DNA from 3 places in the Pseudorhizobium sp. NPDC055634 genome. Region 1 is predicted to be linked to each of the others. Evidence: predicted binding sites of a transcription regulator. Region 1 holds the regulator's gene; each other region holds the start of a gene.
The links. Region 1 encodes PhoB, which activates phosphate uptake and scavenging genes when phosphate is short. Its sites were predicted from a motif close to TGTCATNNANCTGTCAT; they were not measured.
Positions count from the first base shown of each region.

Region 2: ACWGPT_RS14625 (YrbL family protein) is a predicted target of PhoB. The motif match lies at 1,245-1,261, and genes of this name have one in related genera.
Region 3: ACWGPT_RS12135 (DUF2794 domain-containing protein) is a predicted target of PhoB. The motif match lies at 1,873-1,889, and genes of this name have one in related genera.

Region 1 is NZ_JBSHHW010000004.1:116,566-119,634, forward strand. It holds gene pstB (phosphate ABC transporter ATP-binding protein PstB) at 1-542, shown strand, start outside; gene phoU (phosphate signaling complex protein PhoU) at 587-1,306, shown strand; gene phoB (phosphate regulon transcriptional regulator PhoB) at 1,323-2,006, shown strand; gene phnE (phosphonate ABC transporter, permease protein PhnE) at 2,199-3,069, opposite strand, start outside.
Region 2 is NZ_JBSHHW010000008.1:128,930-131,998, reverse strand. It holds gene ACWGPT_RS14635 (N-acetylglutaminylglutamine amidotransferase) at 1-563, opposite strand, end outside; gene ACWGPT_RS14630 (MarR family winged helix-turn-helix transcriptional regulator) at 687-1,118, shown strand; gene ACWGPT_RS14625 (YrbL family protein) at 1,347-1,988, shown strand; gene ACWGPT_RS14620 (glycosyltransferase family 25 protein) at 2,058-2,813, shown strand; gene ACWGPT_RS14615 (O-antigen ligase family protein) at 2,818-3,069, shown strand, end outside.
Region 3 is NZ_JBSHHW010000006.1:162,495-165,563, forward strand. It holds gene ACWGPT_RS12125 (Bax inhibitor-1/YccA family protein) at 64-810, shown strand; gene ACWGPT_RS12130 (N-acetyltransferase family protein) at 916-1,473, shown strand; gene ACWGPT_RS12135 (DUF2794 domain-containing protein) at 1,470-1,856, opposite strand; gene ACWGPT_RS12140 (DUF1223 domain-containing protein) at 2,109-2,858, opposite strand.

The DNA.
Region 1 (3,069 bases):
TCCAGGACCCGGACATCGACGTCGTGGAACTGCGTGCCCGCGTCGGCATGGTCTTCCAGAAGCCCAACCCGTTCCCGAAGTCCATCTACGAGAACGTCGCCTACGGTCCGCGCATCCACGGCCTGGCGCGCTCGAAGGCGGAACTGGACCAGATCGTCGAGAGCAGCCTGCAAAAGGCGGGTCTCTGGAACGAGGTGAAGGACCGGCTGCACGAGGCGGGAACCGGGCTTTCGGGCGGCCAGCAGCAGCGCCTGTGCATCGCCCGCGCGGTCGCAGTCTCGCCGGAAGTCATCCTCATGGACGAGCCCTGTTCGGCGCTCGACCCGATCGCCACGGCAAGGGTGGAGGAACTGATCCACGAACTGCGGGCGAACTACTCGATCGTCATCGTCACCCATTCGATGCAGCAGGCGGCCCGCGTCTCGCAGCGCACGGCGATGTTCCATCTCGGCCACCTCGTGGAGGAGGACGATACGGACAAGATGTTCACCAACCCGAACGACCAGCGCACGCAGGACTACATCATGGGTCGCTTCGGCTGATCCGCGGTCAGGCGCCCGATACGAAGACACTGAGGAACTGGATCATGCCATCAACCCATATCACGTCGGCCTTCGACGAGGAGCTGAAATACCTGGCCCGCCGGATCTCCGAGATGGGCGGGCTCGCCGAACAGATGTGCAGCGATGCGGTTCGCGCGCTCGTCAACTCCGACGCGGCGCTGGCCCAGAAGGTGATTTCGGACGACGTGGTGCTCGACCATGCGGAGCGCGAGATCGGCGAGAAGGCGATCCTGACGATCGCCAAGCGCCAGCCCGTCGCGGCAGACCTGCGCGAGATCATCGGCTCTCTGCGCATCGCAGCGGACCTCGAGCGCGTCGGCGACCTCGGCAAGAACACGGCCAAGCGGGTGATCGCGGTCCAGGAAACGGGCATCCCGCGCAACCTGGCGCGCGGGATCGAGCATCTTTCCGACCTCGCGCTGGTGCAGCTCAAGGAAGTCCTCGACGTCTACGTGACCCGCTCGGCCGAGAAGGCCGAAGCGATCCGCGAGCGCGACGAGGAAATCGACGCAATGTACACCTCGCTGTTCCGCGAACTCCTCACCTACATGATGGAGGACCCGCGCAACATAACCAGTTGCACCCATCTGCTGTTCTGCGCCAAGAATATCGAGCGGATCGGCGACCACGCGACCAACATCGCCGAGACGATCTATTACATGGCGACCGGATCGCAGCCGGAGGGTGAGCGCCCCAAGGACGACCGGTCGACCACGCTCAGCACCGTGCTGGGCGAGGAGTAGGATCGCGGGGCCGACCATGCACGCAAAGATTACCGTCGTTGAGGACGAGGAAGCCCTCAGCGTGCTTCTTCGCTACAATCTCGAGGCCGAAGGCTACGAGGTGGAGACCATCGTGAAGGGCGACGAGGCCGAGCTGCGCCTCCAGGAGCGGGTTCCGGACCTCCTCATCCTCGACTGGATGCTTCCCGGTGTCTCCGGCATCGAGCTCTGCCGTCGCCTTCGCCAGCGGCGGGAGACGGAGCGCCTGCCGATCATCATGCTGACGGCGCGGGGCGAGGAGAGCGAACGCGTGCGCGGGCTCGCCACGGGCGCCGACGACTATGTCGTGAAGCCCTTCTCGACGCCCGAACTGATGGCCCGCGTCAGGGCCATGCTCCGCCGCGCCAAGCCCGAGGTGCTGTCGACGGTTCTGCGCTGCGGCGATATCGAGCTCGACCGGGAAACCCACCGCGTCCACAGGAAGAGCCGCGAGGTCCGGCTGGGGCCGACGGAGTTCCGCCTGCTGGAATTCCTGATGTCGGCGCCGGGACGCGTCTATTCGCGCGCACAATTGCTCGACGGTGTCTGGGGCCACGACATCTACGTCGACGAGCGCACGGTGGACGTCCATGTCGGGCGCCTGCGCAAGGCCCTCAACTTCTCCAACATGCCGGATGTCATCCGCACGGTCCGCGGCGCCGGCTATTCGCTGGAAAGCTAGGCGCCGGCTCACCGCGCGGTGCGGGCTGGAATAAGGAAGGCAGTCGGCATCATGCCGGCTGCCTTTTCCGTTTCGGCGTGCCGGCGGAGGGCCGCGGGTAGGGGATCTATGGAAGGGATCTACGGAAAGGAAAGAGCCGCGACCGTCTCCTGCGCGGCTCTGGACTGCGTCGCCCTGGGCGGCTTCCGGTCTCTACCGCTCCCGACCCATCAGCCGCGAACGCAGGGCGTTCGAGATCCCGTCGAAGAGGAAGACGACGATGAGGATGAGGAGCACCATGTAGGCGACGTTCTCCCAGTCGGAATTGGTGCGCATCGCCTCCCACAGCTTCAGGCCGATGCCGCCGGCGCCGACTGCGCCGATGATGGTGGCCGAGCGGGTGTTCGATTCCCAGAAGTAGAGCGCCTGGGAGGCGAAGACGGGCATGACCTGCGGCAGCACGCCGAAGCGCTGGACCGCGAGCGGCGGCGCGCCGACCGAGCGGACGCCCTCCCGCTGCCGGTCGTCGATGTTCTCCAGCGCCTCGGCATAGAGCTTGCCGAGCGTCCCCGTGTCGGTGAAGAAGATGGCGGATATGCCGGCGAGCGGCCCCGGGCCGAAGGCGCGGGTGAAGAACAGCGCCCAGATCAGCATGTCGACGGAGCGCAGGAAGTCGAACAGCCGCTTGGCGATCTGGTTGACCGGCCGGTTGTGGACGATGTTGCGCGCCGCGATGAAGGAGAGCGGGAAGGCCACGATCATCGCGAAGAGCGTGCCGATGAAGGCCATGACGATCGTCTGCAGGAGCTTGGTCCAGACGTCGAGATGCTGCCAGGACGGGTTGTAGAGGATGTCGTTCCAGGCGAGCGACAGGTTGCTGCGGGCGGGATCGATCCGTTCGCCGCCGAAGATCAGCCCGGCGACTTCGCCCGCCGACTTCCCGAAGAAGGCGGAATTCGTGTCGAAGAGGAAGTTCTCCCAGCCGAGGAAGCGCTTGCGGATGCGCACCCGGTCGTCGCTGATGTCGGCCCATCCGGAGAAGCCGAAATAGGCGGTGACCCGGCCGCCGGCCGAGCGCTGCTCG
Region 2 (3,069 bases), on a different contig from region 1:
GCATGGAAGGTCATGTAGTGATGGAGTGCCGTCCTGTTGATCGAGGTGTCGATGTCGCCACTTTTCAGAAGCGCCGGCAGGAACGAGGCAAACCGGATGGCGCCGCCTGTCCGGGCCAGGTATAATGGCTTGATGCCGAACCGGTCGCGCGCCATGACGATGCGGCCGCTGTCCCGTTCGTGGATCACGAAGGCGAACATGCCATGGAAGCGCTTGACGCAGTCCTTGCCCCAGGCATGCCAGGATTTGAGGATCACTTCGGTGTCGCCGTGAGAGAAGAAGCGATAACCCTTGGCTTCCAGTTCGCTCCGCAATTCCGGATAGTTGTAGATGCAGCCGTTGAAGGCGATGGTAAGGCCGAGTTCGGCGTCCACCATGGGCTGGCGGGCCTTCTGCGACAGGTCGATGATCGAGAGACGCCGGTGCCCGAGCGCCGCGTTACCGTGAATGACGAGCCCCGAGCCGTCCGGCCCCCGCGGCGCGATTGCATCCATCATCTTCGCCTGGACGAGAGGCGAGGGCTGGCCCCCGTCGAAACGCACTTCACCACAAATCCCACACACGGTTCCTATCAATCCTTTCCTGAGCTTGAATGACCTGAAATAATACTAGATCTGATAGTTAGAGTTCGAATGGATGTGGTCAAGGTTATGAACGTCCCGGCAAACGATAAGGATGGACAAAGGTTGCAGACCGAGGCCCGGATGGTGGAGAAGGCGGTTCGCCGGATCGTCCGCGCCCACGACCTGCAGTCCCGGGCATTGGCCAGGCGATGCGGCCTGACGGCAGCCCAGCTGGTGGTGATGAAGGGGATTGTCGAACTCGGCGAGGTGACGTCCGTCGCGCTCTCCGTCTACGCCGACATCAGTCCGGCGACGGTTGTGACGATCCTGGACAATCTCGAGGAGCGTGAACTGATCCAGCGATATCGCTCCGGGACCGACCGGAGGATCGTGCATACGCGCCTCACGGCGGAGGGTGCCCGCCTGGTGGCCGAGGCCCCTGAGCCGATGGGCGGCATCTTCCTGGAGAACTTCTCGAGGCTCCCGTTGCAGGAGCGCGAGGATCTGGCGCAGGCTATCGTGCGGTTGGCGGAATTGATGTCGATACCGAAATAGCCCCCTGCGGGGGTGGTCGGCCGGGGAGGCGGTCCCGCATCCCGACGAAGCCTTGTCTCGCGACGTTACCGTCCTCGCCATTGGCGCCTGGGGACACCGGCAAGGGGCGAGGCGGAGCTTGAATTTTGTCACAGACCTGTCAATTAGAGCGCAAGCAACTCGCCCAGGGAGCGGTTCGGCCAGCATTGTCGAGTCTCGGGCGAGCCTCAGTGATCCCCGGAGCCGTGCATGATCCACCTGGCAGATAGCGTGCCTGTTGCCTCAGGAAACAATTCAGCCGTTTACCGACACCCGGACGACGCATCCATTCTTGTCAAGGTGGTGCGGCCCGAAGCGCTGAAGCGCTACGAGGCCCGCTGGGCTTTCCTCCGTGGGCGGCGGCGCCGCTTCTCTCACCTGAAGAATTTCATTCGGGTCCTGGAGGAGCAGGTGGCCCTTTATGCCGCGGAGGGGCGTTCGTCTCGGCATCTGGAAGAGGTGATCGGCCTGACGGATACGGATGTCGGCCCGGGACTTGCGGTGCGATGCGAGACCTTCAAGGGCGAGATGGCGCCCACCCTCGCGAGCCTTGTGAAGTCCCGCCAGCTCGACGAAAGCGTATTGCCGCTCCTCGAGGAATTCTATGGCTGGCTCGAACGCAGCCCGATCGTCGCCAACGACCTCGGGATCGACAATCTCGTTCTTTCCGACCGCCTCACGGGAAGGCCGCGGATCGTCCTGATCGATGGTTATGGGGAAAACGCCGCAATTCCATTGAAGAGCTGGTCACAGTCCCTTAATCGATTTGACAAGCGTCAGAAGGCTGACAAGCTGCGCTCGCGTCTGAAGGCGGCGGTCTTGTCGGCTGAAATGCCCTCGTTCAGTCCCTGACTGCGACCGCGTCGGTCCGTCGTCAGGGTTGGCGATACTTCGAGTTCAACACCGTACTGACGAGTTCTGATGTATAGCGCCGACGACCCCCAGGTAATCATTTACGCCATCAATCTTGGTCGCTGTCGGGATCGCTGGGAGGACCTTTCTCGCGAGGCTGCGGATCTTGGTCTTTCGATCCGCCGCGTCGAGGCGATCGACGGTGCCGCCGTCAGGTTGGAAGACCGGGTCGACTGGGACGAGCCCGCGTTCATCCGCAATACCGGGCGGCTGATGGTCCCCGGGGAATACGGCTGCTACCACAGTCACCTCAAGGCTCTGTCCACATTTCTCGACGAAGGACAGCCATGGGCGATCATTGTCGAGGACGACATCCGGCTTTCACGCGATCTGCCGCAGCGCGCCGCGGCCGCGCTCGCGGCGCTTCCGGGAGCCGACGTCATCAAGATGTTCAACCACCGCATGGTCGGGTTCCGGAACTACGCGACGACCGATCAAGGTGACCGGATCGGCCGTGCCGTTCACGGCCCCATGGGTTCGGCGGCCTGCTATGCGGTCACCCGTGCCGGCGCGGCCAAGCTGGTCGAGCGCATGAGGGTCCTGGAATACCCGTTCGACATCGCGCTGGAGCGCGGCTGGGCGATCGGTGCGGAGGTCTTCACCGTGGAGCAGGACGTCGTTACCTCCAAGCGCCTGCCCAGCACCATCGCCAACCGGAAAGCCTACAAGGCGACGAAATTCGTCTGGTGGAAGCGGTTCCCCACCCACCTGCAGCGGGCGCGGGATTATCTCAAGCGCGTCTGGTACGCACTGCAGAAGGCATAGCTTGATGCCCTCAGGCCTGCTCTCACGATCCGAGGTCCTGCTTCTTCCGTTGCTCTGGGTGGTGATGGCGTCCGCCATGCTGGTGGAGAGCGACGCCTATCGCTACGTGACCCTGGCGCTCGTCACGCTCGCCATGTGGCGGTATCGCGACGAGGTCGGTCTTGTCTCCAGTGACTGGCTCGCCTGGTTCTGCTGGCTCTGGGCCGCCTGGGCGTTGATCCGCTTCGTGATCGGCGTGACGATCCATGACGAGCGC
Region 3 (3,069 bases), on a different contig from region 1:
AGCGGCGCCTGGGATTGTCAATCCCGACACCGTGACCAATTCCGGAGCTTGAATGAGGTAACTATGGCTGACTTCAACAACTACCAGAACCGTATGGCGCGCGGCCAAGCGCAGACGGGCGCGATGATCGACGAAGGCCTTCGCGCCTATATGCTCAAGGTTTACAACCTGATGGCGCTCGGTCTGGCGATCACTGGCGTTGCAGCTTTCCTGACCTGGCAGTTGGCGGTTGCGGACGGCCAGCTCACCGGTTTCGGGCAGATGCTCTACGCCAGCCCTCTGAAATGGGTCGTCATGCTGGCTCCGCTCGGCATGGTGTTCTTCCTGAGCTTCCGCATCAACCGGATGAGTGTCGCCGCGGCGCAGACCACTTTCTGGATCTACGCGGCGCTGATGGGCCTGTCGCTGTCCTCGATCTTCCTGGTCTTCACCGGCCAGAGCATCGTGCAGACATTCTTCGTGACCGCCGCCTCCTTCGGCGCGCTGTCACTCTACGGCTACACGACGAAGAAGGACCTGTCGGGCTTCGGCACCTTCCTGATCATGGGCCTGTTCGGCCTGATCATCGCGTCGATCGTCAACATCTTCCTCCAGTCGTCCGCGATGGGCTTCGCCATCTCGGTGATCGGCGTCCTGGTCTTCGCCGGCCTGACCGCCTACGACACGCAGAAGATCAAGGAAATGTACTGGGATGGCGACGAGGCTGTGGTAGCCGGCCGCAAGGCGATCATGGGTGCGCTCACCCTCTACCTCGACTTCATCAACCTGTTCATGTTCCTCCTGCAGTTCCTCGGCAATCGCAACGAGTAGCGGCATCGGAAAGACAGATTGAAGGCGGCCCCCGGGCCGCCTTTTTTGTTGCCAGTCCTTTATTGCGCCCATAGTTTCGTTCTTGTTTTCCCTCGGCATCCCGACATGACCTTCACCCTGCGCGACGCCTTGCCGTCGGATTTACCCGCGATCACCGCCATCTATGCGGACTGCGTCATCAACGGCACGGCGAGCTACGAGCTGGAACCGCCGGACGCGGCGGAGATGACCGCCCGCTTCACTGCCATCACCGGCAGCCGCTATCCCTATATCGCCGCCGTGGATCCGGACGGCACCGTGCTCGGCTATGCCTATGCGTCGGCCTTCCGCACCCGGCCCGCCTATCGCTGGCTGGTGGAGGATTCCATATACCTTGCACCTGAAGCCCGCGGCCGGGGCATCGGCAAGGCGCTCTTGTCGGAACTCCTGGTACGCTGCACGCATCTCGGCTTCCGCCAGATGGTGGCGGTGATCGGTGGCGCAAGCCCCGCCTCCGTCGCCCTCCACGAGGGGCTCGGCTTCGCGATTGCAGGCAGGCTGGAGGCGACGGGCTTCAAGCACGGCCGATGGCTCGACACCGTGCTGATGCAGCGGGCGCTCGGCGATGGTGCGGCGACCGACCCGGACGCCCACACCTATCCCGGCAGCCTCTACCCGGCTTAGTCGATCAGCTTCAGCACCTTGTCGAAGACCTTCAGCACCTGCGGCAGCTCATGGCCCCGCTTGAGGATCATCCCGTGCGTGTTGACGACGCAATACTGGCCCTGCTTGGCCGCCAGCTTGGGGTTCTTCTCGATCCGGTAGAGCGGCATCTCCCCGGAACGCTTGAAGACCGAGAATATCGCCCGGTCCTTCAGGTGATCGATGGCATAGTCCTTCCACTCGCCCTCGCCCACCATGCGTCCGTAGATCCTGAGGATGGCGTCCAGCTCGCGGCGATGGAAGGTAACGGGGACCGGCTCTCGGGCCTGGCGGTATTCGGTCAGGCTGACGACCACGTCGTCCTCTGGGTTGCGGGTACCCCGCAAATCCGGCTGATCCGTCATCACGACTCCATGGATGATGTCAGTGCCATGACACTCTGCCCGAGCGGGGGTAAAAATCAATCTGTAACGCGATTATTGAGTAGCGCTGCCGAGTTTTTAATCTTGCCGCAATTCGGACAAAACACCGCCGGATTCGGGGACAACATTCCCGTCGTTGGTTGGCTTCTGGCCCCAATAGATCCGGCCCGGTTTCATTGACCCTTACCCCCAGCCCCCCCAATGTCTCCGGGTCGGATCATCCAACAAAGGCTGTCAGTGGCGCTTGCGCCCCGCCATCAGGATCGTCGCGCCGATGATCGACGCCGGCTCCCCGCCGGAGCCCGATCTCTGTAGCAGGATCGCGCAGCCGTCCTTCTTCCATTTGCCCATGAACTTGCCGGGAAGCGAGAGCTTGAGCGGCTTGCCCGCCCACATGCCGACCGACTGCACGTCGTAGACGCTGTGCCAGTATTCGATGGTCTTGCCGGCATTCTCGCCCTTCGGCACCTCGACATCCTGCTGCTTGGTGAAGTAGGCGACCACCACTTCGGCCTCGCCCTCACCCTCGCCGATCTCGATCTCGATCTCCTTGCCGTGCATCCGCGCGGTGACCGGCACCGTCAGCCCCTGCCCTGCGGCCCGCAGCCTGTCGACGGTCGCGTTGATCGCGCTGAGTTCGGTGCCCTTCACGTGGTCGCGGCCGTTGATGACGGCCTGCGGGGTATAGACGCCGGTCCGGCCGAGCGATTCGGCATATCCGTACTGCCGCTCCGTGTTCGCCTTCGAACTCAGCGTGTCGGTCCAGCCGAGATAGTTCCAGTAATCGACATGGTAGGACAAGGCGACCACGTCGCCCTGGTGGACGAGTTCCTTCAGCACGGCGTCGGCCGGCGGGCAGGACGAGCAACCCTGCGACGTGAACAGCTCGACCACGCCTTTCGGCGTCTTGCCCTCTTCCGCTCCTGCTGCGGTTGCAGCCAGGACACCGGCAAGGAATATCGCTCTGCGGACGATGGGCAGCATGAACGCAAACCTCTTGAACTGAACTTTGTTAGCCACGGCTGACCGCGCGGATCAAGAGGCTAACGCGAGAACTCGGGCAAACTAACTGCCCGGACCGCCAAAGAGGAAGTCACGATGGGGTGAGCAGGCACATGGCCTTCATCCCGCGCCGTTCGCCGGTGGATGCAAGGGCGGCTCCGGTTGGAGCGCCTTGCTAAGCATCGATGTCGGG